3 regions of the Pontibacillus sp. ALD_SL1 genome follow, and region 2 is predicted to be linked to each of the others. Evidence: riboswitches for the same ligand, from Rfam matches in the RefSeq annotation. Region 2 holds a riboswitch; each other region holds the start of a gene.
What was found. Region 2 has a riboswitch for S-adenosylmethionine ahead of IMZ31_RS15400 (methionine ABC transporter ATP-binding protein). Riboswitches for the same ligand answer to the same signal wherever they lie in the genome.

Region 1: it holds a riboswitch for S-adenosylmethionine, as region 2 does, so the genes downstream of both, msrA (peptide-methionine (S)-S-oxide reductase MsrA) here and IMZ31_RS15400 (methionine ABC transporter ATP-binding protein) in region 2, are expected to answer to the same signal.
Region 3: it holds a riboswitch for S-adenosylmethionine, as region 2 does, so the genes downstream of both, IMZ31_RS07050 (Na+/H+ antiporter NhaC family protein) here and IMZ31_RS15400 (methionine ABC transporter ATP-binding protein) in region 2, are expected to answer to the same signal.

Annotation. Positions count from the first base shown of each region.
Region 1 is NZ_CP062974.1:429,491-440,011, forward strand. Features, by position in the region: gene IMZ31_RS02220 (C45 family autoproteolytic acyltransferase/hydrolase) at 1-849, shown strand, start outside; gene IMZ31_RS02225 (Rid family detoxifying hydrolase) at 1,101-1,487, opposite strand; SAM riboswitch class I at 1,778-1,899, shown strand; gene msrA (peptide-methionine (S)-S-oxide reductase MsrA) at 2,024-2,494, shown strand; gene IMZ31_RS02235 (hypothetical protein) at 2,636-2,815, opposite strand; gene IMZ31_RS02240 (methyltransferase) at 2,916-3,485, opposite strand; gene IMZ31_RS02245 (methyl-accepting chemotaxis protein) at 3,623-5,095, shown strand; gene IMZ31_RS02250 (thioredoxin family protein) at 5,185-5,511, shown strand; gene IMZ31_RS02255 (hypothetical protein) at 5,951-6,388, shown strand; gene IMZ31_RS02260 (DUF2188 domain-containing protein) at 6,448-6,909, shown strand; gene IMZ31_RS02265 (AIM24 family protein) at 7,012-7,710, shown strand; gene IMZ31_RS02270 (hypothetical protein) at 7,791-8,069, shown strand; gene IMZ31_RS02275 (CDGSH iron-sulfur domain-containing protein) at 8,141-8,302, opposite strand; gene IMZ31_RS02280 (WG repeat-containing protein) at 8,457-10,175, shown strand.
Region 2 is NZ_CP062974.1:3,028,681-3,039,201, forward strand. Features, by position in the region: gene IMZ31_RS15365 (cysteine desulfurase) at 1-969, opposite strand, end outside; gene sufD (Fe-S cluster assembly protein SufD) at 969-2,279, opposite strand; gene sufC (Fe-S cluster assembly ATPase SufC) at 2,298-3,083, opposite strand; gene IMZ31_RS15380 (YuzK family famiily protein) at 3,413-3,553, opposite strand; gene IMZ31_RS15385 (carboxymuconolactone decarboxylase family protein) at 3,790-4,149, opposite strand; gene IMZ31_RS15390 (MetQ/NlpA family ABC transporter substrate-binding protein) at 4,237-5,106, opposite strand; gene IMZ31_RS15395 (methionine ABC transporter permease) at 5,122-5,790, opposite strand; gene IMZ31_RS15400 (methionine ABC transporter ATP-binding protein) at 5,780-6,811, opposite strand; SAM riboswitch class I at 6,930-7,035, opposite strand; SAM riboswitch class I at 7,239-7,342, opposite strand; gene IMZ31_RS15405 (TlpA family protein disulfide reductase) at 7,426-7,836, shown strand; gene IMZ31_RS15410 (thioredoxin family protein) at 8,034-8,345, opposite strand; gene IMZ31_RS15415 (ribonuclease M5) at 8,360-8,719, opposite strand; gene IMZ31_RS15420 (DUF2553 family protein) at 8,907-9,080, opposite strand; gene gcvH (glycine cleavage system protein GcvH) at 9,139-9,522, opposite strand; gene IMZ31_RS15430 (arsenate reductase family protein) at 9,603-9,959, opposite strand; gene IMZ31_RS15435 (acyl-CoA dehydrogenase family protein) at 10,086-10,521, opposite strand, start outside.
Region 3 is NZ_CP062974.1:1,393,288-1,403,808, forward strand. Features, by position in the region: gene IMZ31_RS07035 (anti-sigma factor family protein) at 1-1,177, shown strand, start outside; gene IMZ31_RS07040 (ABC transporter ATP-binding protein) at 1,237-2,178, shown strand; gene IMZ31_RS07045 (ABC transporter permease) at 2,162-3,025, shown strand; gene IMZ31_RS07050 (Na+/H+ antiporter NhaC family protein) at 3,208-4,497, opposite strand; SAM riboswitch class I at 4,614-4,721, opposite strand; gene IMZ31_RS07055 (C40 family peptidase) at 5,113-6,015, shown strand; gene IMZ31_RS07060 (helix-turn-helix domain-containing protein) at 6,402-7,763, shown strand; gene IMZ31_RS24630 (hypothetical protein) at 7,781-7,912, shown strand; gene IMZ31_RS07065 (MFS transporter) at 7,993-9,189, opposite strand; gene IMZ31_RS07070 (S8 family peptidase) at 9,878-10,521, opposite strand, start outside.

The DNA.
Region 1 (10,521 bases), 1.2 Mb from region 2:
TTAGGACTTAGAGATGCTCTCGGCTGGTCGATGGAGCGGGTGATGATGGAGTTTGGTGGATATCGCGTCGAGTATGTAAAATCGGGCTGTTCCATCTTAACAGGCGATGGCTACATGATTCGTAACTACGACTACCAGCCCAAAACGTACGAAGGTCGTTATGTTTTCTATCAGCCAACAGATGGGGGCTACGCGATGGCTGGACCTTCTCAGCGTGTAACAGGCAGAATGGATGGCATTAATGAGAAAGGTTTGGCAATAGGGTATAACTTTATGCACCGCAAGAAGCCGGGTAATGGATTTATTTGTTGCATGATTGGTCGCTTAATTCTTGAATCGTGTGCAAATGTGGACGAAGCGGTGGCGATGCTTAAAGACATTCCTCATCGTCATTCCTTCAGTTATATCGTTTATGATGGCAAAGGCGAGACCTATGTTGTAGAAACATCTCCAAGAGGTGTCGAGGTGCGCCAATCGAACGTATGCACGAACCATTTCGAGATTATGAAACATGAGAACCGGAACTACTTAAAAGACTCTGAGCGTCGAATGGATGTCATTAATCATGAAAAGGATCAACTCACAAGCGGATATGAAGCTTTTCGATTGATGAACGATTCTGACCGAGGTGTATTCTCGAAGCAATATCGGAACTGGGCAGGAACGATTCACACCACCGCCTATTTCCCAAAGAGCCTTACAGCCTGGATGGCCCTTGGAGGCAACAGAGAGCCAGTAGAATTTGACTTTGCTCACTGGTTGCAAGGAAATGACCTGGACATCTCCCGCATCTATGGCGAAGTCGACACAGACCTACCATTTGTCCACATGGACGAAAACGCACGCTAACAAAGAAGGGCCACCTAAAAAGGTGGCCCTTCTTTGTTGCTGTAGGTTGTTTCCGTTCGCTTTAGTAGAGTGTAAGGTGGTTCGGGAAATTACTCGCTTTCCGCGGCGAGCTGGGGAGCCTCCTCAATCGCTACGCTCATTCCGGGGTCTCCCCTAGGCTCCTACTGCCGCAGGAAAGCGAGTTGTCCTCCAGCCAGCCCAAGCTCTTTTACCGTAACGGACCTTCTCTGCCTATAGTTACCTTGGAATGCTTACGCGTCTGAGCGGTGGGCGACTACTTCTACTTCGACTTTAACATCTTTCGGCAGACGACTTACTTCAATGGCTGCTCGTGCTGGGTAAGGTTCTTGAAGGAAGCTGGCATAGATTTCATTAACTGTTTGGAAGTCTTCCATAGAAGCAAGATAAATATTCGCCTTAGCGATATGCGCATAGTTAAGGCCCGCTTCTTCTAAAATCGCTCCAACGTTCTTCATCACCTGTGTCGTTTGCTCGCTCACATCATCTGAAACAATTTCCATCGTGCTTGGGTTTAGTGGGATTTGTCCGGATACGAATACAATTTGACCAAGGTCAATTGCTTGAGAATAAGGGCCGATTGCTTCTGGTGCGTTGTTTGTTGAAATTGCTTTAACCATTTTGAAAAACTCCTTTATTATTTAATGGGACGGTATGTGAGGGAGTCCACCCCTATAAATGAAGGCCTCATTATTCATAAAAAAAGTCTAATGGACACGCATAAATGCGATGAACTTTTTATATAATGAGGATACAAAAGTTGATGAAAGCTTGCGTGGCAAGTACGCCTATCATACCATATATTATCAGAAAATTTTAACGATCGAAATTTTTAGGCGCTTACCACTTTACTTCGCTAATGGGATCATGTATGATTTGGGTTAACTTAAAATTTTAAATAGCGATAAACTTCTTATCCAGAGAGGCGGAGGGACTGGCCCTTTGATGCCCGGCAACCATCGAGTCGATGAATACAATCGACAAGAACGGTGCCAATTCCTGCAGGAACAATATGTTCTTGGAAGATGAGAGGATCGTACGGATATACACTTACGAGCCCTTTCTTGGATAAAAAGAGAGGGCTCTTCTATATGTAAGAGGCCGCGATCGTACTCTCGAAGAAAGAAGTGTCGTTTTAAGAAAGGGAGAGATTAGAATGGCAACAGCAGTATTTGCAGCAGGATGTTTTTGGGGAGTAGAGGCTTATTTTGAACGAATTGAAGGCGTGAAAGCGACACGCGTCGGATTTATGGGAGGCACTGTTACAAACCCTTCATACCAACAGGTGAAAGCAGGGGGAACCGGTCATGCGGAAGCAACGAAAGTTGAATATGATCCAAGCCTGATTTCCTATAGCGAACTTGTAGATCACTTCTTTGAATGCCACAACCCTACACAGCGTAATCGTCAGGGCGAAGACGTAGGTTCTCAGTATCGATCTGTTATCTTCGCTACAGAAGAACAACAAGCGATTGCTTCTGCCAAGATTACTGAATGGAACAACAAAGGTATATTCAAGAGCGAGATTGTTACGGAAGTTAATGAAGTTACAGAGTTTTACGACGCTGAAGAGTATCATCAGAAGTATCTTCAGAAGAATGGCTCCGTTTCTTGCGGAATTGGCTAAGGCAGCCTGACTTGTGTTTCTTCAGAACATATGATATTTTAATTTCAATGCCACCTCGTAATCGATACGACTGCGGGAACTTAACCATCCGTTTGAGGTGGCAGGTTACATAATGATTCATTCTAAAGGCGATACGAACCGTTATTCATAACGGTTCGTATCGCCTTTTTCTCTTTCTAGTTTTATCTGAATTAAAGCTAAAACAATAAAGCATGTAGCTGCAACTACATAACAAAACAGCGTAAACCATGTGGCAATATCATTAAAATAACCAATAATCGCAAATATAAATCCCACTATAAAGAGGAGAATAGTCTTCATAGGCTTACCCTTTGTCCTTTATCTTGTTTCTTAGATAGAAAAAAGATACAACTATTTAATAAACTCATATGATCTACCTCCTAAAAGATTTCCTTACCGTTTACTCATATACGATCTTATCTATGTTTAGGTTTCCTTTTTGTTCTCGGTATATATAAATAGGTGTCGTGATATTCCAAGAACTGACTTGAACCGAAGAATAGGGGGTGACCCCTGGTAAGGAAAAGGTATTGGAAATGACAACCCCTCTATAAGTAGACAGTGTGATGGAAAGCTCTCTCATGGCTCTAGTGAATAAGTAACAATAAATGAGGTCAAATTGTTCGGGTGAAGCGGTAAAGAAATCTTTTCTAATAACAACTATATTGCGGTAACCTCTTAAGCGAATCATCCCTTTCATATAGAGGAATGGGATTAAGGAGGTTTCATAGGCGTACACCGTTGCGGTAGGAAATTCCTTAGAGAAAGCAATGGCCATTGTTCCCCAACCAGCGCCAAAGTCGGCGATTGTAGAAGGATTGTAAGCTTCTGCAACCCTTATTACTTCTTGCTTAACCTTAAGACTTGTAGGTGTTGGCGTGATTCCATTTGTAAATGAACGTAATACAATAGAGACAAGAATAAATGTGATGGTTGCAAGAAGTATGACTGTCATTGCATTTGTAATCATAAAAAAAGAATTTCCTTTCCGATTGATAATTGTGAGATATAATTCTTTGAATTCTACAAAATATGCCATTTTCACTTGAATGTAAACTCTGAGAAGTCGATAAAAAGAAAAAAGATGACTTCTGGAGGTAGCTGATTATGAATGTTAAGGACATGCGTTTGCAAGATGTGAAAAAGAAAAACGTGTTAATGACTGCTACATATAGTATTACTATGTTGTCAGGGCTAACCCTCGCTTTACAACAGGAGGCTGTTTTTCGAGCGTCGATCTATGGAATAGAGTTAATCATGTTCTGGATATTGCTCTATGTATTACAAAGGCTGTTACAAAAACCAAAAGTGTTTGCTTACATCGCTGTGCTTATGCCATTCGGTGGATATGGCTGGATAGTCTATTTAGAAGGCGGAACCCTAACTGGGGATTTAATTCTTTTATTCCTAGCTGTATTCTCGGCCATCCATTTAGACCGTAGGAACTTTGCGATAGGGTATGTCCTTGGGCTTGCTACTTTAATTGCCAGTCATACTTGGCCTGACCCAGATCAAGTAGAATTGATGAACACGATTTTCCCTGCTATAACGTTTATCTATTTGTTAATGGGAGTCATGTTAGGTGTAATGGTTTATTTGGCGGAACAAACGTTTAAGAAACTTGAGACGATTCTTTACACCACTGAACAGGAGCGAGAGATTCAAGCCAAGCAGAAGGAAAAGCTTGAAAAAGAGGCTACACTCATTGCGGAGAACATTACCCGTGTTAACGATCAGGTTCAGATAAACGTTCACGCACAAGGGGAAATGAAAACAGCCGTTCAAGAGGTGTCAGCTGGTGCCCAAAGTCAAAGTGAGCAAATTACAGATATTTCGGAACACGCTCAAAGTACGATGACAACCATTTCTCAAATGAAAGAGTCGCTAACCGTTCTTCAGTCAGAAACGAATCAAGCGTCTAAAGAGATTAATGGAGGCCAACAACGTATTTACCATCTTGAATCTGAAATGAATGAGCTACGAAAAGTGATTCGCATGCTCAATGATACATTTAATATCTTAACAGGCAAAATTAAAGAAACGAATCAATTTACTGAAGATATTCAGCAAATTACAGAACAGACGAACCTTCTTGCTCTTAATGCTTCGATTGAAGCAGCAAGAGCCGGAGAAGCAGGGAAAGGCTTTTCAGTGGTAGCTGATGAAATTCGTAAGTTGGCAGAGGTAACGGGTCAGTCAGCTAAGAAGATTACCACAAATCTTGGAGAATTAAATGATAGCAATGCAAAAGCGTTAAATCAGATGAAAACAGGTAGTGAAAAGCTCGATGAAAGTGTAGAAACCATGAACGAAGTTGTTTCTTCGTTTGAACGTATCCAGTCATCATTACGTCATGTCGAGGAACGTACAGATGAGTGTAACGCCATAAGCGGAGATGTCGAAAATCGATCTCGTCAAGTAGAAGCAGCTACGAGCGAACTAGCTGCTATTATTGAACAAGCTTCTGCAAGTATGGAAGAGATGAGCGCGACGATTGAGAGCCTTAATGAAGATAGTGAGAAAATTGGAGCTTATATAGATGAAACCTCTACAAGCGCAAGGCAGCTTATATCCCTTTAAGGTATATACCCCTATGAGCATATATGGAGTATCATTCCTTCTCCTGTGGTACACTACGAGTAATCGATTATATGTTAGGTGGTGTACCTATGCAACACGCTCAAACAATGGAAGAGATTCGTTCAACAATTGAACAAGATGGATTAAACCTCTTATATATTTCAAGGCCAGGATGCTCAGTGTGCCATGCCCTTTTACCTCAAATTGATGAAGTATTAGAGCAGTACCCTGCCGTTCAAGCTGTGCACGCGGATGCAGATGAAATCCCTGAAATAGCAGGGGAATTTTCTATCTTTACTGTACCTGTAATAATGGTTTTTGCGGATGGGAAAGAGCAATTTCGTAAAGCTCGTTTCGTACCTGTGGATGAATTCGAAGAGCAACTTGCAAAGTTAAATCGTCTTATTAATGAGTAATTGAAGAGCCTCGTTCATTCCTTATGAGAATGGACGAGTTTTTTATAGATGGTAGATTAGATATCCGCTTTTGTGCTCTCGCACTAGAGCCGCTTTTTGCTCAACTTAAGCCACCATTACGTAAGTGGAGCCATGTCTCCTGATCTTGCGCTATAAAAGTCAGATTTAAGCTGTTATTTTTATAGCTTGAACCTGCGCAAACTGACTTGAGTCATGTATCACTAACTTAAGCCGAGCTCGCAGTATTTGAGCCGTAATCCTCAACCAGTGAAGAGTCAATTACTGAGTAATGAGCTTTCTGTTATCCTTACTTTTTCATTACATATACATGATAGAATACTAATAAAGCAGATGCTCTGTGAAAACGATGTAAACTCTTGGAGTAAAGAGGAAATACTAGAAGGTGTCACGAAGATAATGAAGAGAGGATTGATCCAGCATGATTTACGTGCTTTTTGCGGTTGTAGCCCTTTTCTTAGCGTATATGATTATTCGTACGGATCGTAAGAGAGAAGAGGTTGAGGAAGTAGGACAAATGTCCATCATTAGCAATTATATCGTTATGGAAATAGAAGATGAAGAGCAATTTGAGCAATCGTTTCAACCATTGAAAGAGCTTTCTGAACAGTATTCGTGGTTTGAGCCTGGTCATATACTTTGTAGAGTTGACCTTTATGGGGACCAATATGAGGATACGTGGGACGGGCTTCTCGCAAACACTAGCTATAACAAGGAACAAGAGCCGTACTTCTTGTTTTTCGAACATAAGATTCATACGGTAACTCAATCTGATTTACCGTGGGAAGCGTTGGTTTTCGAGACGGCTAGTCTTGAGGAAGCGAAGCAGTTCGTGAGTGGTTACGGTCGTTTGAAATAGGTTTACATTCGCACGTAATGCGGTAATTTGTAAGAAAAAGGTTACCGGAGGTGGGCGATATGCCTTGGGATACAAATGATTATCCAAGCTCATTAAAGAATTTAGACACACCTATAAGAAAGAAAGCAATCGATATTGCGAATGCAATGTTAGATGATGGCTATGACGAAGACCGGGCTATTCCAATTGCGACAGAACAAGCGAAAGAATGGTATGACAATGCAAGTGAAAAAGAAGTCAATCAGGTGAAACAGATGAGTGATCAGGATTTAAAGAGTCGTGATGATCAAGACAATCAGTCTGATCCTCGACCTGAACTTCTTGAAAAAGGAGAACACGTTGTAGCTCATGAAGATGGGTGGGCCGTTCAAACAGAGCAGGCGAAAAAGCCTTCAGACGTGTTTGAAAAGAAGCAAGATGCTATTGACCGTGCCAAAGAGATCGCTCAAAACAAAGGAACGAAAGTCATTATCCATAAAAAAGATGGCAGTATCCAGGAACAAACATCATACGATTCATAATTACCAAAGCTGTCTCATACAACAAAGGTGGGACAGCTTTATTTTAAATCTGGCAAAGTGTCTTGAGTTTGAGTTTATACTTAATAGAGGAGAGGTCGACTTATGAAACATAACTATTCCATTGATGAGTTTATTCGGCAGACAAAGCAGGATGAATCGGAGAATGATTACTTTGAGTTAGAAACCCCTCGTATGCTTGAGGTTAATTTAAATGGTGATGTGTGGGCTAAGATGGGGTCCATGATTTCTTATAATGGATCCATTCGATTTGAGCGCGAAGGAATCCTTGAACATGGAATTGGAAAGATGTTTAAGAAAGCTTTCTCAGGAGAAGGTGCTTCTCTCATGAAGGCAGATGGTAATGGAAAGCTTTATTTAGCAGATCAGGGGAAGAAGATTACCATCCTTCATCTGAATAATGAAGCAATTACGGTAAATGGCAATGACCTTCTTGCTTTTGAACCTGGCATCGACTGGGACATTAAGTTGATGAAAAAGGTAGCTGGCATGATGTCTGGAGGGCTTTTTAATATTCGATTAGAAGGCCGCGGACTTGTAGCCATAACCTCTCACTACGAGCCTTTAACCCTTTTGGTTACACCGGATCAACCTGTTATGACGGATCCTAACGCTACTGTGGCTTGGTCTGGACATTTGCAGCCTGAGTTTAAAACCGATGTTACGTTGAAGAGCTTCTTTGGACGGGGGAGTGGAGAGTCTGTTCAAATGAAATTCTCTGGTGAAGGCTTCGTAATCGTTCAACCTTTTGAAGAAGTCTACTATTCTCAATCTAACCAGTAAGTGAACTAGCACTGCTCCTTCAAGTATGTTTCCGACTGCATTCGTTCATACTGATAGAAAAAAGGCAAGGAGTGGCAGGATTGAAGCATCAACTGAAACGGATTGAGCGTAGTGGCAATAGAAGAGCTGAACATAAGCTCGTTGGCGTAAGTGTTGGGGAACGTGAGGAATGGCTATGGACGGCTTTTGTAAAGAAAGGGAACGTTGGCTGGGTATTTGTATCGAGCCGCCCGAAAATGATGAATAGCAGAGAAGTAGAATGGAAGAGTCAACAAACTGTTCCGCCAGATGTGAACCGATTCATATCGGAACTGGCACAAAAAGTCGATGCTTTGTTTAAAGTAAATGAAGTCTCTTAATCAAAGCGACCTTTCTTGTACAAGAAAGGTCGCTTTTTATGCGCAATATATGATTTCTATATAGCTGAACCTTATTCGCTAGCACGGGATTCGTCTTTAAATACGCCTTTATGTGCTCCGTCACAGAAGGGTTTGTTACTAGATCGTCCACATCTGCACAGGGAGCATCCTTTCTTTGTGGTAAATTCTTTGCCTGTAGCATCTTTAAGTGTGAAGTCTCCCGTTACAAACAAAGGCCCGTTGTCTCTTACTTTTATATCTGCGATCTCGATCTCCTCCTTTTTGTCACTATATGTTGGTTAGCTAACTTTTACGACAGTCTAAGCACATTATGCAAATGGGCGAATAAACTAATGTAAACGTGTTCAGTTAGGGGGGGCGGTTTCTATGTCTATCAAGCGATTTCCGGTATTGGTTCAAATGGATGACGGGGAAAGATGGGGATATATTGATCGTAAAGGCGACATTAAAATAACACCTAAGTATTCATATGCACGGGATTTTCAGAATAATGGGTTAGCAGTAGTGGAAGGGGATCAGCGAAATGGAGTTATTAATATAAAAGGCGATTATGTTGTTGAACCTATATATGAATCCATTACTGAATTCAGTGAAGGGCGAGCAGTCGTTTATAGAAATAATGAGTTTCAGGTTATTAATGAGAAAGGGGCTATTCTTACGCCCAAATCCTATTCATACATTGGAACGTACCAAAATGGTTTAGCCTTATTTAGTGAAGAGAAAGAGGGGACGACGTATTACGGTTATTTAAATAATCAAGGTCAAGAAGCAATTCCTGCTCAATATTTGTCTGGTGATCCATTTAAGGATGCGAGGGCAGTTGTGCAGGTCAAGGAGAATCAATATGCTTTAATTAACCGAGATGGAAATCCTTTTTATACCTATAATTACCCGTATGTTGGCAATTATGGCGAAGGGATGCTCGCCTTTCAACAAGATAAGGGTGGGAAATACGGTTATATTAACGAAAGAGGTCGAGTGGTCATAGAACCTTCTTACGATTACGTGCAGGCTTTTAAAGAAGGTCGTGCTGTTGTTACCGTGGCTGAAGATTATATCTTTCGGTATGGACTGATTGACCCAAAAGGCAACCAAATCTTACAGCCTGTTCATGATGATATCAATCGGTTGGGGGAGAAGAGGATAGCGATAGGTAAGGCCATTGTCCCTGACCAACCGTACCTTGGGAGTAAGTATGCCATAGCGGATTTAAATGGAGACCTTTTATCTCCATTTCGTTATCAGAATGTATTGGATTATGAGAAAGGATTGGCATCCGCTCATGATGATGAAAATACATTTTTCCTCAATCGAAAAGGTAATATCGCGCAAAACAAACCAGTCTTGCCAGGTCAAGGTAACCTCTCGTTAGAAGGTCCTCTTATTAAAGCCATAATTGACTATGAACTTCTCTATTTAACACAAGAAGGGGAAGTGATATGGAGGCCAAAGAGGACAATACGTCTGAATAACCAGTTTCGAATTTTGAAGATGAAGTACAAACCAAATATCGATTATCTCGTCTACTACCCAGTCGTAAGAGGAATGGATGAAACGGATATTCAAAAAGAAGTCAACGAAACTTTAAAAGAGATGTCACAGGTTAAGGAGATCCCAAAAGAAAAGAAGCTCGATTACAGCTATTTTGGTGATTTCGCGATTGATTATTTCCATAAAGATCTTGTCGTTATTGAATTAAACGGCTCCCAATATTACTTTGGAGCTGCTCATCCAATGCCAACGAAACTGCATGCTAATCTGAATCTAGTTGATGGTACATTTTATCAACTATCGAATCTCTTCAAAGAGGGAAGCCCTTATACTGAAGTGTTAACAAAGTTAGTTAATGAGCAAATAAAAGAACAAGCTGACTCTTATTATTTTGACGATGTAGATGTGAAAGTGGATGCGGATCAGCCATTCTATGTGAACGATACATCTTTGTTCGTATATTATGCCCCTTATGAAATCGCTCCTTATGTAGCAGGCTTCCCAACATTTGAAATTCCTTTTGAGCAAATCAGCGAACTTATTGATTATAAGGGGTCCTTCTGGAGGTCCTTCCATAGTAATATGACCAACTAGGGTTTTTACCTTCGTTGGTCTTTTTTTGCTCTGCGTTCAAGAATGGGGAATTAATCTTGAAGACTTGAAGCTGAGAGAATGTTCCCGTATGCGTTATTGGAGCGTGAGGCGGTTCGGGAAATCACTCGCTTTCCGCGGCGAGCTGGGGAGCCTCCTCAGTCGCATTCGCTCCCTCTGGGGTCTCCCCAGCTCCCCGCAGGAAAGCGAGTTGTCCCCGAGCAAGCCCAAGCACTCATAAACGTAACGGGCCTTTTCAGCTCTTTTTTGAGGTTTTTGTCGAATGGTGGCGAATAACCGAAAATACCCTCGAATCTATACAAACTTTTACTTATTTAGTATATGATGA
Region 2 (10,521 bases):
GTAAATGGTAACACCTTCTATTGTTTTCAGTCGATCCATTGCATATTGAGCTAATCGTTTCTCATGAGCCTCAATTTCATCAAGTCCCACATCTTCTAAGAAATCAATCGCAGCTCCTATTCCAATAGCGCCTGCAATAATAGGTGTTCCCCCTTCAAATTTCCAAGGGAGCTCTTTCCACGTAGAATCATACAATCCTACAAAATCAATCATTTCGCCGCCAAATTCAACAGGTTCCATATCTTTAAGAAGAGATTTCTTCCCATAAAGAACACCAATGCCTGTTGGGCCTCCCATTTTATGACCGGAAAAGGCGAAGAAATCACAATTTAAATCTTGGACATCGATACGCATGTGCGGTGCACTCTGCGCGCCATCCACTAGCATCACTGCTCCATTTTCATGTGCAATTTCAGCAATTTCTTTAATCGGATTAATAGAGCCAAGTACATTCGAAACGTGCATCATTGCAACAATTTTTGTTTTGTCCGTAATAGTTTCTTTAGCATCCTCTAAAGATATTGTTCCATCTTCTTGAAGAGGAATGTACTTAAGCGTCGCTCCAGTAGCTTTTGCTGTTTGTTGCCAAGGAATAATATTACTGTGATGCTCCATTGGGGTGATGACAATCTCATCACCTTCTTGGAGATTGTTTCGTCCGTAACTATAAGCAACAGTATTAATAGAAGTGGTTGTTCCTCTAGTGAAAATCACTTCTTCTGTACTATTTGCATTAATAAAACGACGGACTTTTTCACGAGCACCCTCGTAACCATCTGTAGCTCTCGTACCTAGTGTATGAACACCTCGGTGTACGTTAGAGTTATAGCCTCGATAGTACTCATCCAAAGCCTCAATAACGGATTGAGGCTTTTGGGATGTTGCTGCACTATCAAGATAAACCAATGGATGTCCGTTTACTTCCTGATCTAAAATCGGGAATTGCTTACGAACCTGGTTGATATCCATTAGTAAACTTTCCTTTCAATTACATCACGTAATTGATTCTTCACCGCTTCAATTGGAAGTTGGTTCACAACAGGTGCTAGGAAACCGTGAATAACAAGACGTTCTGCTTCATGTTGTGGAATACCGCGACTCATTAGATAGTAAAGCTGCACGGGATCAACGCGACCTACAGAAGCAGCGTGACCTGCTGTTACATCATCTTCTTCAATAAGAAGAATTGGGTTTGCGTCTCCGCGAGCTTTATCACTTAGCATAAGAACACGTGATTCTTGTTCTGCGTTAGATTTAGACGCACCATTTTCGATCTTACCAATTCCGTTAAAGATCGAGCTAGCACTTTCCTTCATAACGCCGTGCTGTAGGATATACCCATCTGTGTCTTTACCATAGTGAACAATTTTCGCAGTGAAGTTCTGCTTTTGCTCTCCGCGGCCAACGGTTACCGTCTTCGCATTCGCATGAGCGCCATCACCCATTAAATACGTGACGTTTTCAGATACCGTGTTACCATCGTTCATTTGACCAAGTGCCCACTGAATCTGAGCATCACGTTCAGCTACACCACGACGGTTCACGTAAGTTGTTGTACCTTTTGCAAAGTTATCAACTGCACCGAAGGAAACCTTAGCGTTACCTTTTGCGATTACTTCTGTAACTATATTTGCAACCGTTTCTTCTGCTTCATTGTCACTGATATAGTTCTCAACATACGTTACAGAACTTCCTTCTTCAGCTACCACAAGAATGTGATTATAAAGCGCTGCTTCATCGTCTTCTTGCCAGAATATAGACTGAATTGGTTCTTCAATGACTACGTTTTTTGGTACATATACAAATACTCCACCGTTCATAAGTGCTGCATGAAGAGCAGTTAGACGATTCTCATCTACCATAACTCCATCTGTCATGTAGTACTTTTGAACAAGCTCACTGTGCTCAGATAGCGCAGTGAAGACATCTGTGAATACGACACCTTTATCTTTTAGATCTTGAGATAAAGAAGAATAAGCAACCGTGTGATTACGTTGAATAACAAGGTTTTGGTCTTGTTTCTCTATATCAAGGAAACTTTGGATTTTCTGTGGTAATTCTTCTAGTGAAGAAATGGTTTGACCTTGTGCCTCATGTTTAAAACGAGAAAAGTTCCATTTATCAATTTTCGTTTTATCTGGATTTGGCATTGGGAGCGCATCAGCTTGTTCCAACGCATTTACACGAAGGTCTGTCATCCATTTAGGTTCATTTCGTTTCTCTGAAAACTGGCTGACATATTGTTTATCGAATGGAAGTTGTTGTGTTTCAACAGTCATGATATCCCTCCTAACTGATTACGCTTCTTGACCTACTGTTTCGTCTTCAATGCCTAATTCTTGCTTAATCCAGTCGTAACCTTCTTCTTCAAGACGCTTAGCTAATTCAGGTCCGCCTGATTTCACTACACGACCTTGCATCATTACGTGTACTTTATCTGGAGTAATATAATCTAACAGACGCTGGTAGTGAGTAATAATTAGGCAACCAAATTTTTCGTCGCGCATTTTGTTAATTCCTTTAGAAACCACTTTAAGTGCGTCGATATCAAGACCGGAGTCAATCTCATCAAGGATTGCAATCTCTGGCTTAAGCATCATAAGTTGAAGAATTTCGTTACGTTTCTTCTCACCGCCTGAGAAACCTTCGTTTAGGTAACGCTGAGCCATGTTCTTATCCATTTCAAGTTCATCCATATTTCCGTCCATTTCTTTGATGAACTTCATAAGGTTAATTTCATCGCCTTCTTCACGACGAGAGTTAATTGAAGAACGAAGGAAATCTGAGTTTGTTACACCGCTAATTTCACTAGGATACTGCATTGCTAAGAAAAGACCAGCTTGAGCGCGCTCGTCCACTTCCATTTCTAGTACGTCTTTGCCGTCTAAGTGAATGCTTCCACCTGTGATCTCGTACTTAGGATGACCCATGATTGCTGATGCAAGCGTAGATTTACCTGTTCCGTTTGGACCCATGACAGCATGGAATTCGCCACCATTTATTGTAAGGTTTACACCCTTTAAGATTTGTTTACCTTCAATTTCTACATGAAGATCTTTAATTTCTAGTGTTGATCCTGCCATTTTGATACCTCCAATATGGTTTCTAACTATCGTAAATTAAGGATACGTAAAATGTATCGATTCTCAATCTATTCTCATTACAATTTTAAATCATTTCGAAAGTAATATCAACTTTTTACCACACGCTATAATAAGTTCTTACTATTAAGATAGTAGAAACCTAATCCGTGTTACACGCATAGGTTTTGCCAATTAACTTCCTTATATATATATAGTAACAACAAATCCTTAAGAAAGAAAACCACCTGCCCCTGAAAGATTGAACAAAAAATAAGCAGGCCAGTGGTACGCCTGCTTCAATTTATTAAGTAACACATTATAAACAATTTTTATCGATGGATTTGCCGATCAACTTCTGCTACAATTTGCCGACTTGCTTGGTACTCTGCTTCCCTACGTTGTTCTACCTTTAAACGCTGGTCAATTCGGCGACTATACTCTTGATAGCCCATTCCGTGAGATTGGTGCATCGCCTTTTCCATCTCACTTGTGTAGTTTAAGTTCAACTGGTCACTAATAGTGAATCCATCCCTTCAATTGTTTTCCAACTTAGTCTAGCATAATCCTTATTCCCATAACAAAGTCCATATAAACTCAATTTAAGGGAAGGAATGACAATTTATCTGAGTTGAAAGTGATACCTTTTTATACCCTATAATACATCGAATTTGCTTCTGTTTACTTAAATTTATGCAATTCTCAAATATTAATGAAGCTCTTGGATACTTTCATTAACGAGTGTTACTGCCTGACTAAGTGCTGCACCTCCACCAAAGGCAGCTGCTACGCCACAAGCTTCCATCATCTCTTCTTTTGTAGCGCCATTGTCGAGACATCCCTTTGAGTGATAAATCATACAATACTCATCTTGAGCAACGACAGCAATAGCTAAAGCCATGAGCTGCTTATCTTTTTTTGAGATTTGACCTTCTTTAAAACAAGCTTCTGAAAACTCACTAAAATGATGAGCTACATCAGGCATTTCTTTTTGAAATAGTCCCATACCATGTTTGTACGTGAATAATGCTTTTTCTGTTGAATTTTGTGGTTGATGTTGTTGATCCATAAAAAATCCCTCCCAGGATAAAAGTAACTATCACTATTATGAGCGATGAGTTTACTTTCTATCCAAGGAGGGACAGGATGACCATAATTATTTCACAGGTACAATAGCACCTTTATATTCTTCTTTAATAAAGCTACGAATCTCTTCAGATTGAAGAACCTCTAAAACCGTTTTTAGCGCTTCACTATCTTTGTTTTCCGTTTTTGTAACAAGAAGGTTCGCGTATGGAGAGTCATCCCCTTCAATAAACAAGGAATCTTCAGTAGGATTTAAACCTGCTTCTATTGCATAATTCGTGTTTATTGCAACTAGAGCATCTTCTTCACGCTCATAGTTTTGCGGAAGCAGCCCTGCATCTACATCCGGGCTGAATTCAAGATTTTTAGGGTTTTTTGCAACATCGTCGATTGTTGCTGATTTCTTCTCAACGCCCTCTTTTAATGTAATCAGACCTTGTTTTTCAAATAAGGAAAGGATACGACCATGTTCAGATTCAGAACGACGCATGATGACTTCTGTTCCCTCTGGAATCTCATCTACGTTTGTAATATTTTTAGAATAAACGCCCATTGGTTCATTGTGAACTGGGCCTAGACTCGTGAAGTCATAATCAAATTCTTGCTTCTGTTCTTTCAAATACGGTGTGTGCTGGAAGTAGTTTGCATCAAGGGCACCGCTGGCTAAGTCTTTGTTGGGTAGAATGTATTCTTGATATGTTTCAATTTTCAAATTGATCCCTTTATCTTTCAGGATTGGTTTAGCTTTCTCCAAGATCTCTGCGTGAGGAGTGCTAGATGCACCAATAACAACTTCCTCTAGTTCTTCCTCAGAACTGCTTTCCCCACTCTCATTGCCTGTTTCAGATCCATTGCTGCTTGAGTCATCCTCTGCTGATCCACATGCCGCTAGTGCGAATATGAATAATGCGCTGAGGAATAGTGTTAAGAATTTTTTCATCATTTAACTCTCCTTCTATCGTTTGTCTAATTTGTTAGATATAAGGTCTCCAACGAATTGGAATATGAATACAATAATGACAATTAAAATTGTAGCCAAGAATACAACATCAAAGTCCCAGCGTTGGAACCCTTTGAGATAAGCCAAATCACCAAGACCACCTGCTCCAATGACACCTGCCATGGCTGAATAGCTAATTAAGTTAATAGAGGTAACCGTAATACCCGAAACCAAAGCTGGCATTGATTCTGGAAGCAAGACTTTAAAGATAATTGTAGAGGTCTTAGCTCCCATAGATTTTGCTGCTTCTATTACACCTTTATCTACTTCTTTAAGAGCAATTTCAACAAGACGACCATAAAATGGTGCTGCTCCGATAATTAAAGCAGGCAGTGCTGCATTAGGGCCTCTTATTGTCCCAATTAAAAATTCTGTGAATGGGAATAAGAGTAGAATTAGAATAATAAATGGAATAGCACGGAACACGTTTACAATCGTTGCCACAATGAAATTCAATGGTTTGTTAGCCCATATATTTTGCTTTGAAGTTAAATACAGTAACAGCCCTAGCAACAATCCTAAGATAAACGTTCCAATTACAGAAAGAGCGGTCATATATAACGTTTCTTCCGTAGCCGTAATCAGATCTTCTACATTTGCGTTTGGAAACAACTTATGAAACATGATTATTCACCTCTACTTGCACGGACGTTTCGGAAATATAATCGATTGCCTTCTTGATGTCTTCTTCTGTCCCATCCATGTGAACATAGAGCGTTCCATAAGCACCTTTACTAGTTTGAGTAATCTTACCTTGTAAAATGTTGAAGCTCACAGTAGGGAATTCTCTCGATACCTCACTAATTAAAGCTTGATTCGTTTTCTCTCCCACAAAATGCAGACGAACGACTTGTCCAGTCTGATACTGAGCTAAGATCGTCTCCACTGCTTCGTCTTGGTCTTGATCGCCCATAATTTGTTCTACAAATCGTTTCGTTACTTTTTCTTTTGGATGAAGAAAGACATCTAATACATCGCCTTCTTCTACAACTTTACCTTCTTCCATCACCGCTACTCGGTGAGAGATTTTGCGGATAACGTGCATTTCATGAGTGATAAGGATAATCGTTAAGTCTAACTGTTCATTGATATCAACCAACAAGTCTAATATTTGATCAGTTGTTTCAGGGTCTAGTGCCGATGTGGCTTCATCACATAACAGAACTTTTGGTCTGTTAGCAAGCGCCCTTGCTATACCTACGCGCTGCTTTTGTCCACCACTTAGTTGCGATGGGTATGCATCTTCTCTGCCTGCTAGGCCGACTAACTTAATCAGTTCATCAACTCGTTCTTGCCTTTCCTTCTTTGGAGTTCCTGCGATTTCTAAAGGAAACGCAATGTTTTCTCTTACCGTTCGAGACCAAAGAAGGTTAAAATGCTGGAATACCATCCCAATCTCTTGTCTAGCCTTACGTAGACTGCCCGCTTTCAAACTTGCTATATCTTCACCATCTATGACGATTTCCCCGCTCGTAGGATCTTCTAATCGGTTAAGCAACCGAATAAATGTACTTTTACCAGCACCGCTATATCCGATCACTCCATAGATTTCTCCTTTTTCGATGTTCAAATTAACATCATCAACCGCTTGAACTTGTTTTGTCCCAGATTTGAATATTTTCTGTAGATTCTTGATTGAAATCACGGTTGTTCCTCCTTTTCAAATGCGAAAAAGTTTAAGGATTCTCTTGTATAACCTTCCCTAAACAAAAAACCTTACTATCCCCTAAGAGGACAGAAAGGTTTATCTAAACCGATTCGTCCTCTCATCTGTCTAAGCTATGCTTAGCAGGATTTGGCACCTTTCAAACATAGTTTGATGGTTGCCGGGCTTCAAAGGGCCAGTCCCTCCACCTCTCGTGATAAGAGTAAAATCCTTTATTCAATTAACGCTTTAACTCTTTTAAGTCTAGAAAGAATTCTAGCACGCGTCTTAACATTCAGTCAATATGAAACTTTCACTCAATTCTTTCATCTAAATAAATCCTATCAGCAAACAGTATACGGAAATGAATGGTGTAGATAATAAAAAAAACGTCTCCCAAAGAGAGGGAAACGCATGTACGTATACTCTCTTATCATTCAAAGCTCACGCCTTGCAGGAATTAGCACCGTTCCTAAAAAGGATGGTTGCTGGGTTTCAAAGGGCCAGTCCCTCCACCTCTCCAGATAAGATCTGAAATCGATTTTAAGTTAAATCATATGTTAGCATGGTGATAATAAAAGAGTCAATTCAAATCATTAAAGGAGGCAACGAACATGCAAGCACCTCACTTTGAGCTCCCCGCTATGGATGGCAGCCATTATCAATTGGAACAAGATCTCGGAAAAGTCATCGTCCTCACTTTTTGGGCTTCTTGGTGTCCCGACTGTTCAAGGGATCTTCCGAAGAAAGAACATTTCTATCAATCCTTAAATCGTGATGAAGTCAAAATGTTGACGATTAACGTAGCCGGAAGAGAACGAAACGTTGAAGAAGGTGTGGCATTTGCCAACAAATTTCTTGCTCAACCTACCCTAATTGATCGAGGACGTGAAGTTTATGACCTATATCAGTGTACAGGCGTGCCAACAACTGTGGTCATAAATCAACAGGGCAAGATTGAAGCGCAGTTTGGAGATAAAGCAGATGTCATGGAGATTATGAAGACGATTGGAACGTTATTATAAATGAATTGCAATAGTATAAATAAGGACTCCTTATGATGAGTCCTTATTTTCTCCAGTCATAGTTCGATCATTTGTGATTTACCAATACCTTCTCTCTACATTTCTTTACATGATTCACTCAATTATTTCTTGGGAAATCATCGTTCGACATTATTTCATACATAAGAAGAGGCTGTCCCATATAGGACAGCCTCTTCTTATTGATATTGATTCACTTTCTCATAGAGATAAGGTACTGATTGAAATGCATAGATTTTTTCAAGAATCATGCCTTTTTTTACGATCAGAAGACACGGAACACTCTCTACTTCGTAATAACTCATGAAGTCAGGATGAATCGCTGCGTTCAACTCTCTAAAGTCAGTTCCTTTTAATGTCTCTTCCAATGTCTCCAGCATCTTTCTCGCCAAATGGCAGGTCCCGCAAAAAGGACTATGAATAAAAATAAAATCAACATCTTTTTCACTCTGCTTTAACTCCTCTAAAGGACACTTGGATAGTGTTTGCAAAGAATACCACCTAACTATGTTAAGAAGATAGGATCAACCGATATGCTTCTGCTTACCAGAGCTTGGGCTAACTCTGACTCAGGCGTCGCAGCCACTTCTCTAAATGAACGATCTATATAAATATGCTCAGCGTGGGGAAGTTCGAATGATAGTTGTTTGCGTAACTTATGCCCTGAATGGTCTTCATCCACTAATATAAATACATCCTTATGATCCAGGTCATAATCAAGAATGAGCTGTTCCAGCCGCTCTACCCCTAGCGTTCCATTTGTGCATATGATCTCAACGTCTTCATTAATCACTTTTTGAATTTGTTGTTTATCAGTTTTACCCTCTACGATAATCACTTTTTCAAGTGCACTGATTTCGTTCATCGCAACCACCTGTCTTTTTCCAACGTAAGTGTTTCTTATTACTATATGTGATTCGGTGCAGAAATTCTCACTTCATAATAAAAATAATAATAAATAGGCCACTATTGATATAAAAGAATTTCTCTATTTAAGTGGAGGGGATAAATTTATATAAAGAAATGGCAGTGGAACCCCACTGCCATTTCCCCTAACACCAACCATTTTCATCATCGCAATCTACATACTTATCTACTCGGGAAGGGTTACTTGTCCCTCTCCAAGACTGATTCTGTCGCACTTGCTTGGTGGTATTTGTAACCTTTATACCCGTTCTTGATGCAGAACGGTTTCTCGCTGTAGAAGACTGGCGTTTTTTCTCCATCTTATTTCACCCCTTACACTTAAGGTGTCCTAGGATTGAGCATAGTATAATACCAATATTAGTCTTCAGCGATCATTTCTTGATATTTGTCAGCAGTCATTAATTTCTCAATTTCAGATTGATCAGATGGTTCTACAATAATCATCCATGCTTTTTCATATGGGGCTTCGTTAACAAATTCTGGGCTATCATCTAGCTCATCGTTGATTCCTACAACTTTACCAGAAATCGGTGCGTAAAGTTCAGAAACGGTCTTAACAGATTCAACGCTACCAAAAGGCTCATCTGTTTCGATTGTATCTCCTACTTCAGGTAGTTCTACGAATACAATATCGCCTAGTTCCGATTGTGCGTGGTCCGTAATTCCGATACGTACTTTGTCTCCTTCTACTTTCACCCATTCGTGTTCTTCTGAATAATACAACTCTTTTGGTACGCTCATTCATAACCCTCCATTTTACTTTTACATTCTTAATGTATTAAACACGGCTCAAAGAGCCAAATGTTTTGCCTATCAACGATCTACTTCCAAGTATTTTCAAACGTTTCTTCTTTAAACCCAACCGTTACTTGATTTCCATCAGTAACAATCGGACGCTTAATTAACATACCATCAGAAGCTAACCAAGATCTCATCTCAGCTTCACTCGCATCTTGAAGTTTGTCCTTCATGCCGAGTTCACGATATTTCTTGCCACTCGTATTGAAGAACTTCTTTGGTGGTAAGCCACTCTGTTGGATTAACGTTTTCAGTTGCTCTTCAGATGGAGGATGCTCAACAATATGTACTGTTTCGTAAGAGATGTTTTGATCATCCAACCATTTCTTTGCTTTTTTACACGTACCACATTGCGGGTACCAATAAACCGTTAACGCCATAGAAGGACCTCCTTTTCTCTATTATGTGCCCTCATTTTATCATATTTTACTGCAGCTTCCTAATTATTAGACACACAAAACCCTCCCCTTTGTTATTACAAAGGGGAGGGTTTTATTGTTAATCATTTAAAGAACGTATTTCTCTTCTTGGATAACTTTTGCTGCAACTTCACGTTTTTTCTTAATAACGTTTGTTGGAGTGTGGCGTGTTAGTTTACGAAGTGCTGAGAGCATCATTCGTAAAGAGTCGCCTTCTTCACTTGCAATCAGAGTTTCTTTTGCATGAGCTTCAATACGGTTAAATGATTCTTGAGTGTAAACTTGAGTCATAGCAAGTTTATGCATGTTTTTCTCTTCACCGCTTGACTGGATCGCCTTCTCAGTACGAAGGATAGCGGATTCCATATTGTAGATCTCACCTACGATGTCTGCAATATTAACAAGAAGTTCTTGTTCTTTCTCAAGCTTTTCGCCAAATTTCTGAGCAGCTAAACCTGCTGCTAGGAGGCCGATTTTCTTGGCGTTCTTCAGCAAGTATTTTTCTTGCTCTAACGTTTCTGTC
Region 3 (10,521 bases), 1.6 Mb from region 2:
AACGTTACAAGCTTACCTAGATGATGAGCTTACCCGTGAGGAGAAAAAAGTTGTCATGCAACATCTAGAGACTTGTGCTTCTTGTCGTGGAGAATTAGAAGAGTTACAAGCACTTGAATCTGAAATCGAATTCTCCTTTCAAGGACCAAATGCCGACATCGATGTAGATGCCGCCTGGCGTTCATTTGAAAATAAGATTCAAGAGAATAAAGTGAAGAAAGACCCAATCGTAACCCAAAATAGTGAAAAACCACAAAAACAAAAAGGAGTGTTTAAATTGACTACGAAGACCAAACGTTTTATTGCTTCTGGAGTAGCAGCGGCTACAATTTTTGGATCTCTTGCTTTCCCGCAAGTTCAAGTTGCTGCCGATCAATTTCTTTCTATGTTCCGCGTCAATCAGGTTGAAATGGTTAAATTGACACAAGAGGATATGAACGAAGTCGACCGTTGGTTAAGCAGAGAAGAAGAAGGAACCTATGAATTGAAGGGGCTTGGTGAAATAGGAATTTCAGATAGGACAACTGACTTTAACAGTTATAGTGAACAATCTCGATTTAACCGAGTGCAAGAAGCGGTGGAAGCGGGGTATGATGTTCCGGAAATCGATTCATTTACATTTGAAAGCTTGAATATTGATCCCGGATATACGATGAGCTTTAATCTAGATGTAACGAAAGCCAATAATCTGTTAACGCAGTTCGGTGTGGTACAACAATTTGATGAAGCATTGGATGGGAAAACGTTCTCGTTACACGTTGGTGAATCGAACAATTTCGATTTTAAACGAGGAGAGAACCAAATAAGTTATTCGAATATAGACGCTCCCACCTTTACGGTCCCTGAAGGTACTTCGGTTGAAGAGTTGAAGAATACTTTATTGGAGCTTCCGTTTGTGCCATATAATGTGAAACGTCAAATTCAACAAATACAGAGCATCGAAGAAACCCTGCCTCTTCCTTACATTGAAAATGAGGGTGAGAAGGTAGAAGAGTTGACCATTGCAGGCAATAAGGGATATATGATGAGTAGCGATCAAGTGGCTACAATTATGTGGCAAGAAGGAGAACACATCCATGTAGTAGATTCCTTTACGGTACATGGCCAAAAAGGTATTGAAAAATCTAGACTAACGAATCAAGAACTAAAATCAATCGCCAACGAATTAGCACAATAATAGTAAAGGGCTGCTCCAGCAGCCCATTTTGTGCGTTTCTGTAGAGAGGGGAGTCTTTTATGAATGTAATGGAAGCTAATGGATTAACGAAAACCTACAATGGCCAGGCTGGTATACGTGATGTGTCCTTAGAGATCCAAGAGGGCATGGTTTATGGATTCCTTGGTCCGAATGGTGCTGGTAAGAGTACATTTGTGCGAACGATGTTAGGTTTACTTAATCCAACAAGTGGAGAGGGGCGAATTTTAGGTGAGCCGATTGGCACTCCTAAATCAAGAGAAAAGGTAGGTTATCTACCAGAGTTGTTTCGATATCCAGATTGGCTTACAGGTCGTAAACTACTTGAAAGTCATGCAGAACTGTGTAAGGTGCCAATTCGTGAAAGGAAGAAACGAATTGAAGAAGTGATTGACCTCGTTGGCATGACAGGGCGTGATAAAGAAAAGATTAAAGGGTATTCAAAAGGAATGTCTCAGCGTATTGGACTTGCTTGTGCGCTTATTAATGATCCAAAACTGATTTTCTTAGACGAACCCACTTCAGCTCTTGACCCAATTGGAAGGAAAGATGTCCGTGACTTGATGCTTCATTTAAAAGATCAAGGAAAAACCATTTTCCTAAATAGCCACTTGCTTAATGAGGTGGAGTCAGTTTGTGATCATGTTTCTATTGTGCATAAGAGTGAAATGATCGTTCAGGGAAAATGGCGGGAACTGATGATGGTGGAAGCACAGGTTGAAATTATGTCCTCGGCTACAGCTGGATTAACCAATCATGATTTTCCTGACTTTGTTCGTAATGTAGAAAACAAGGAAGCCGTTAATGACCGTTCTAAAGCCTTATACCAATTGAAAAGGGAAGAGGATATTCCAAGACTTGTCGATTTCTTGGCGAGTCACAAGCTTCCTATTTATGAAGTAACACCCGTCATTCCTCATTTAGAAGATGTGTTTATGTACTGGGTGAATGAAAAGGAGCAGCGTTATGTGGACCATCGCTAAGTTAACATTTAAAGAGATTGTATCCAAACGGATTTTCCTTATTACGATGATTATGACAGCGGTCTTCCTTATTTTATATGGCGTAGCGATTCACTATGCAGTGAAAGACTGGGAAAGTTTTGGGGCCTCAACGGTAGACCAAATGATGCAACAGCAGCTGTTCTCATCACAATTACTTAGTGTTGGACTTTATTTCTCTTCGTTCATTGTTGCTTTGCTCTCTATTTTATCTAGTGTCAGTGCAATTGCTAGTGAAATAGATAGTCATCAAATAGATACGTGGCTAATGCGCCCCATAACTCGTACACAATTTCTTTTAGGTAAAGTCATCGGACTTGGAGGTCTGTTGATTGCTTACGCGGCTTTATTGTTTGCGGGTATCATCATTTTGCACCAAGGCATAGGGGGCGAAGTTGTATCCCTTGATTTCTCAATTAGCCAGATTGCAAGTGCTGTATCAACGTATATGTTACAACCTCTAGTTTTAGTGACATTAGGTGTCATGTTAAGTAGTAGAATGACAACCCTAAATGCAGGGATCGTGTTAATCATCCTATACGGATCTGCCTTCATTGGAGGATTTGTTGAGCAAATTGGAACCATAATGGAAAAGGGGGCACTTGTGAATATTGGAATTATCTCAAGCCTTATTTTTCCTGTAGACGCCATGTACCGAAAAATGACGGTATTCTTATTTGATACAGCAGATAATCCCGTCAGCCTTGCTCAGCAAGGGATGTTTGCAAGTGCATCAGCTCCTAATAATGTGATGATTCTTTATACCATTATGTACGGATGTATTGCGCTTGCAGTAGCGATTACATTATTCCGGAAGCGTGATGTATAGGGGGGGGCACATGGGGAAGTGGTGGACCATTTCATTATTTACGATTTTCTTTTTGTTTTTATTATTTGTATTTACAAAGCGAGAGACATTGGCAGGGCAATTGTTAGGTGTTGACCCTTTCTTATAGTTCTAAAGGGATAAAAAAATGACGGGATACATGTATCCCGTCATTTTTAGTAATTTTACGCAGATTTTTTAAAGCGTGGGAACCCAATTGCAATTGCTATGAGACCTGAGATTGCAATTAATATAGGATAGAAAGAATACGGTAGTAATTCTATTGGCGATAGGCTACCGATTTGGGCTGCTGTTAATAATTGCGCTCCATATGGGATTAAGCCTTGGATTGTACAAGAGAATATATCTAGTAAACTTGCAGACTTTCTGGAATCAATCTCATACTCGTCAGCAATGTTCTTTGCCAATTGTCCAGTCGTAATTATAGCAATTGTATTATTTGCTGTAGCTAAGTTTGTAGTGGCTACAAGACCGGCGATACTTCCTTCGGCACCACGTTTAGAGCGAATTCCTTTTGTAAGGGTATGGAGAAGGAATTGAATGCCGCCATTGTGTTGAATCATAGCTACGATTCCGCCAATTATTATTGTAAGGAAAATTAATTCCGACATGGAGTTAATTCCTGATGTTATGTTAGACATAAAGGCATCAAGAGAATAATCACCACTAATTCCTCCAATTATTCCTGATAAAAGAATACCTCCAATGAGCACGGCCATCACATTCAGTCCTGCTAACGCACCCACTAAAACTCCGACATAAGGAATCACTTTTAACCAGTTGAAGCTATCTGCATCAACAGACGATGTTCCGCCTGAAGTGATCACGATTAACAATATAATAGTCGCAATAGCTGCAGGGAGAACGATGAAGAAGTTGGCTTTGAACTTGTCTTTCATTTCAGTTTTCTGTGTTCGAACCGCCGCAATTGTCGTATCAGAAATGATGGATAGGTTATCACCAAACATTGCACCACCAACAACAGCTGCAAGTGATAAGGCTGCAGAAAAGTCTGTTTCGGCACTAATACCGACAGCAATTGGTGCAAGTGCACTTATTGTGCCAACCGATGTTCCCATAGAAAGTGAAATGAAGCCAGCAATAATGAAGACTCCAACAATGATTAAGTTTTCAGGAAGATAAGTTAATGCCAGGTTTACTGTAGATTCTACGGCACCAATGCTGCTTGCCACCGATGAGAACGCACCGGCTAATATGAATATGAAGACCATAATCATGATGTCAGGATGGCCTGCACCTTTTGCAAATTGCTCCACTTTTTCGAAGGTTGGCTTCTTACGATTTTGTAGAATTGCAACAATCGCTGCAATTAGGGCTGGGATTAAGATTGAAATATAATAGAAATCACCTGTTACTATGCCAGATCCTACAAAGATAACTAAGAAAATGAGTAAGGGTAATAGAGCAAGTGGATTCCCTTTGTTTATATTCATGTTGCTGCACCTCTTTCTTGCTTGTTTAAATTCTTGTGTAATGGAAAACACTAGCCATGTATCATTAAAAAAGCCCTCTTCTTAATCAGAAGAGGGCTTTATATTTAGAGCTCCTCTTCTCATCTATCAAGTGTAACCTTGCTGGATTTGGCACAGCACTCATTTGCAATGAGCCCGCTGCCGAGACATCGTAGGGCCAGTCCCTCCGCCTCTCGTGATAAGAAGGAGTATTCACTTTTTGTTTTACATGCAGTACCTAAGTTTACTTATAACGTGGTTTATTGTCAATGAATGAAGAAAAAATGAGGTGTTGATAGGTTGGTGAAGAGTGAATGAAGAGACTCGTGTTGTGAGAAAAGTAAACTTTTTGGGAACAACTCCCTAAGTATACGTATGTTTAAATCTTGTACGAAAGTTTCATTTTCTTATAATCCCTATATTTACCTATTACAGTAAAAATGAAGTAATGAAGGGATCTTGTTGTATTATTATAAAAAATATGTCTTTTTTGAAAACAAATTGTAATATAAACGTAACTTTATGACAAACAAACTTTTGGTAGAATAGTCGTAGAAGAAAAAACAGACGATACTAGAAGAAAATGGAGTGGGGAATATGTTGAAGAAAATTGTAGCTTGTGGAATGGCTGTAATGTTTACGTTTAGTGGTGCATCAGTAGCTGGGGCGGCTAGTCAAGATGATTTGTTAAGTGTAGCTAAGAATCATATGGGAGTACCTTATGTATTTGGTGGTCAAAGCCCTAGTGGATTTGACTGTTCTGGATATACACAGTATGTCTTTAACAAAGTGGGTATCTCAATCCCTCGTACAACTGGAAGTCAAGCCACAGTAGGACAAGCAGTTAGTAAAAGCAATATGAAGCCAGGAGACCTAGTATTCTTTGAGAACACATATAAAGCAGGCATCTCGCATGTCGGAATTTATGTGGGTAATAATAAGTTTATTAGTGCTACCTCTAGCAAGGGGATTGATATTGTCTCTCTTAGCAATCCGTACTGGGGTCCTAAGTTTTCTACGGCACGTCGTGTAGCAGGGTTAAATAATGTAGACAGTTTATTTGCAGATGTGGATGAAAATCATGTTGCTTATGAAGCGATCAAAGCTTTAGTTAGTAGTGAGATTATAAAAGGATACCATGATGGTACATTTAAACCTAACCAAGATGTTACTAGAGGGCAAGCAGCTGCTTTATTTAACAGAATCATTGAGCATGAAGCTTCTGATAAAACAACATTCCCAGATGTAGATCCTAATCATCAATTTGCTAATGATATAGCAGCTATGAAAGAGCTAGACATTATTAATGGCTTCTTAAACGGTGAATTTAAACCAAACGAAACGATCACATTTAGTGAAATGACTACGATGGTTTTAAATTCGTTTGAAGCATCAGGTATTGAAAAGGATCAAAGTGTAAAAAGCTATTCCGCAGAAAATGTATCTCGCGCTGATTTTTCTTCAACTTTATATGACACACTTTATCAACACCAACAGTAAGTCTATCTTACACGTACGGTTATATATCCTCTTTGGTTTCAAAAACCAAAGGGGTTTTTTTATGATTTATTCTATTAATACCCAGGTTAATGGTGCTATAAACTCGTAGAGATCAATCATTACGCAATTTTAGTTATAGAACATAGCTTAATATACGTTTACCATCATTTAATAGGTCAAATGAACTTAGCAAAAATAAGGTTTGAGCCATAAGAACTAGTCCTCTAGTACCTAAAATTATCAGAATATTGATATATTTCTAATTTTTGATTATGATGAATGTAACTTACATCCCATATTCCAAATATGTTTGGGAAAAAATGCAGATGTAATACAGCCTTTTTGGCTATATTGATAGATAGACTTTCCCAAACGAGAAAATGGATGTGAGAGGGGTAGTCTCAACATTTGAAGCATACACTCTAGCAAAGGAGGATGCTTCAGTAGAGAGTGAGTTGATTCAAATCTTAAAAGGGTCTGAAGTGGGCAAAACAATCAAGTTACATCGGTTAAACCAAAATCGTACTCTTGAAGAAACGGCTCAAGGTATTTGTTCGATTTCTTACTTAAGTAAAATCGAAAATGGGCTTACGAAATCAAGTGAGGAAATTGTTCAACTGCTCTTACATCGCCTGGATATTCCAGTCGAAGTACTAGAAGAAGGCGTAGATGAGGAGTTACTCGAGCAAGAACTACACGAATGGTATACCGTTATCATGCAAAGAGAAACGGACCAGGCAACAGAGTTATATGTAAAGTTAAAGCAAAAATTGAGCACACTCTCAACTCCTAGTATACTAGCTTTGTTTAAGTTGTATGAGGTTCGCTATCATTTGTTGATGCGTCATTTTGCAGAAGTGCCGGTCTTATTAGACAAGTTAGAGAGAATGCAAGATTTGTTTGAGGAAAAACATCAGTACTATTATATAAAGTTCTCTGGCCTTTATCATAATATGCAAGAGAGATATCGAGAGGCTCAGCAATATTATAAGAAGGCGTTAGCACTTGTTCACCAAAATACGCTAAGTGATAGTGAACGAGCTGATTTGTACTTTATAACAGCCATTAATGAATCATCTCTTCAAAATGTGACTCTGTCCCTTCATTACGCAAGATTAGCGTTAAATTTATACACGATTCAATTCGATTTTAAAAGAAGTGGAGATTGTCAGATTTTACTTGGGATTTGCTATAAGCGGATTCACCAGTTTGAACAAGCGGAACAGTGCTTTCAGCTGGCGGTAAAGGCAGCGGGAAACTTGCAGAGTTCTTACTTAAAAGGGATTGCTTACCATAACCTCGGAGCTCTTCATGCAGCTCTCAAGCATCATGAAAAAGCAATTGATTATTTTGAAAAGAGTTTAGTGTTTAAAGATGATCATAACGTAAAAGGAAAGCTAACAAGTATTGCCTCCATTGTGGAATCGCTTTTTGAGTTAAGTGAACGAGGCAGGGCGTTGGAATGGATCGATCGAGGATTAATTATGATCCAACAACAGAACGATTTCCAAATTCTACGCTATTATTTTCAGGTATATAAATACCGAGTTCTTGAGGATCTCATTAGTCTGGAGCATTATTTAAAAGAAACAGTCATTCCTTATTTTATCGATAACGAGAATCAGTTCTATATCGGACTTTATTGTGAACTGTTGGCTGAGTGCTTACAAAAACACAAAAGGTATAAGGATGCTTGTTACTATCTAACTCTAGCTAATGAATCATATAAAAAATTATCAATTACGTAGAGGGAGAGTGGGGAAGTATGAAAAAATGGATGATTTCAGCTTTAGCAGTAGGGGCAATTGCATTTTCGGCATTGGGAGGCTTCACAACAAGTCAATTATCACTTGATGAAGAACCAGAACCAACAACAATTGAATTAACAGATATTTAATACTAAAAATCCCCTGGCTCTTATGAGCCAGGGGATTTTGATTTGTATTGGAGGAGGTATTTTGCTCAAAACCATCCTCGTTAGGAAGAGTGAACGGTTGATCTTGAGTTAATTGAAGTTGTTTTTCTGTTATTCATGACTTTGTAAAGATACATAACAATAAACACAAACAGACCCATCACAAAATATAACGGTTTATATCCTAGTAGGGAGACTACGACTCCCAAAACATAAGATCCAGTTGCAATTCCTATATCAAAGAGTGTAAAGAATGTCGCTGTTGCATGGCCGCTTCGGTGTTGATCAGCAGATTGAATAGCTAACGTTTGGAAACAAGGCACAAGACTCCCGTAGCCAAGACCGATTAGTGTAGCTGACAGCAAGAGCATAAAGGGAGAAGTTGTCATACTTAAATTAAATAAACCTAAAGCAAAGAGGCCTAGAGACGGATAGATGACAATGCTTGGACCTCTAGAGTCAAAGATGCGCCCGACGAACGGTCTCGAAATGAGCATCGCAACAGCAAATACAGCAAAGAAAAAACTTGCTGCTTCTAGTAATCCAAGAGATTTCGTATAAATAGAAATATAAGAAATAACACTAGAGTAGGTGAAAGCTAGTAAACTTCCTACTAATGCAATGGGTAAAGCATTTATTTCAAATAAATCATGAAGGGTTATTTTCTTCCTCTTGGAAGTTTCTTTCATAACGGGAGCAGCTACAAAGCTAGTGAATAGAAGAGCTCCAGCTAAAAGGGCACCAAGTACAATAAAGAGTGTTGAGAATGAGATCCAATTTAAAAGCGATAAAGCCAAAAAAGGACCTGCAACAACGGCAAGATTCATCGACATAGCAAAATACCCAAGTCCTTCTCCGCGTCGGCTATCAGGTATAATGTCTGCAGCAATTGCACCAGCTGCTGTAGTGGCAATGGCGAACCAAATACCGTGAAAGAATCGCAAAGCTAATAATAAGTAAAAACTAGTTGCTGCTACATAAACGAATGTAGTCAACATAAATAGTAAAAGACTTATTAGAAGCATTTTTTTCTTTCCGAAGTCTTCTAAAAGTTTTCCGGAAAAAGGTCTTACAAGGATAGCCGATAGTAAAAACAATGTAACAATTAAACCTGCTTGTGCTTCTGTTCCTTGTAGATCATCTGTCACAAAAATCGGTAAAGTGGTTAACAGAGCATAAAAGGTTAGGAATAAAAAGAAATTGCTTAAGGAAATGAAAAGGAAGCTTTTCGTCCATATTGGTAATTTTGTTTGTGTCATAATAAGTCCTCCTATGGTGCTTCGTTTCCTGATGGAATCTCGATTTTAAACACCAAGGAACATCATAGGCTTATCAAGAATCTTTGTAAAGGTATATGCTTTTAAAGGGTTCCATATAAGCCCCCCCCTTAGGTGGAAGACTTGAAGCTGAGATGTTTAAGCCGGAAAGGACCGTTATGTTTGATGAGTGGTTGGGCTAGCTCGGGGACAACTCGCTTTCCTGCGGGGAGCTGGGAAGCCTCCTCGTTCGCTTGCGCTCTCTGTGGGGTCTTCCCTAGGCTCCTTTTCCCGCGGGAGTCTCGCAGTCCCCGAGCAAGCCCTGGCTTTATAGAGGTGAACGGCCTCGCAGGTCGCATCAGGAGCTCTGAAGTCACCCTATATGGCATGTTTTCGTTTACCCTAATATGGTAAAGGTGGGCCTGGAAACTGCGAGACTCCCGTGGGCAGAAGAGCCTAGGTGAGACCCCGGAAGCCGGCGTGCCGGCTGAGGAGGCTCACCAGCTCCCCACAGGAAAGCGAGTGGTTTCCAGGCCCACCTTATGCTCAATTGAAGTTAACGAAAACATTCTCTCAGTTTCGAGTCTTCAACAATCCAGCCCTAATCTTAAAGATATAACAACATTTAACCTTAAAGCAAAAAGACAAAAAAATTCCCCGGGAGGGCCCGGGGACGAAGGGGAAAGTTCATTTATTGTGCTACTGCAAAAGTAGTAGTAGCTGCGTTGATTGCTTCCTGTACGTTAATTAATCCATTACCGTAGTAGAAAGCATCGCCTAGAGGCGTTGTCGTGCTATTTAATAAGCTGCGCACTTCTTGATTTGTGAGAGAACTGTCCTCTGCTAAGATGAGTGCTGCAGCTCCGGCTACGTGAGGAGACGCCATAGACGTTCCGTTATAAGAGCCGTATGTGTTACCTGGAAGTGTGCTAAGAATATCTGCACCTGGAGCCATTACTTCTAATTCCTCTCCAACTGAAGAGAATGAAGCACGGTTTAGGCCTTCATCTACAGCACCAACAGCAACAACGGATGTGTATTTGGCAGGATAGCCAATTGTGTTCTTTTTGCCTTTTGATCCTTCGTTACCAGCTGCAGCAATTAACAAAACACCTTGCTGATAAGCGTTATCCATTGCTTGTTGTAGTGTAGTCGAGCCGCGGCTTCCGCCTAAACTCATATTGACAACATCAATATTATTGTCAATTGCCCACTCTACACCTTTTGCGATCCCACTATAAGAACCGCTACCGCTACTGCTTAATACCTTAACAGCGTAAAGCTCAGCTGATGGAGCTACACCAAGTACTCCAAGAGTATTGTTAACACCAGCAA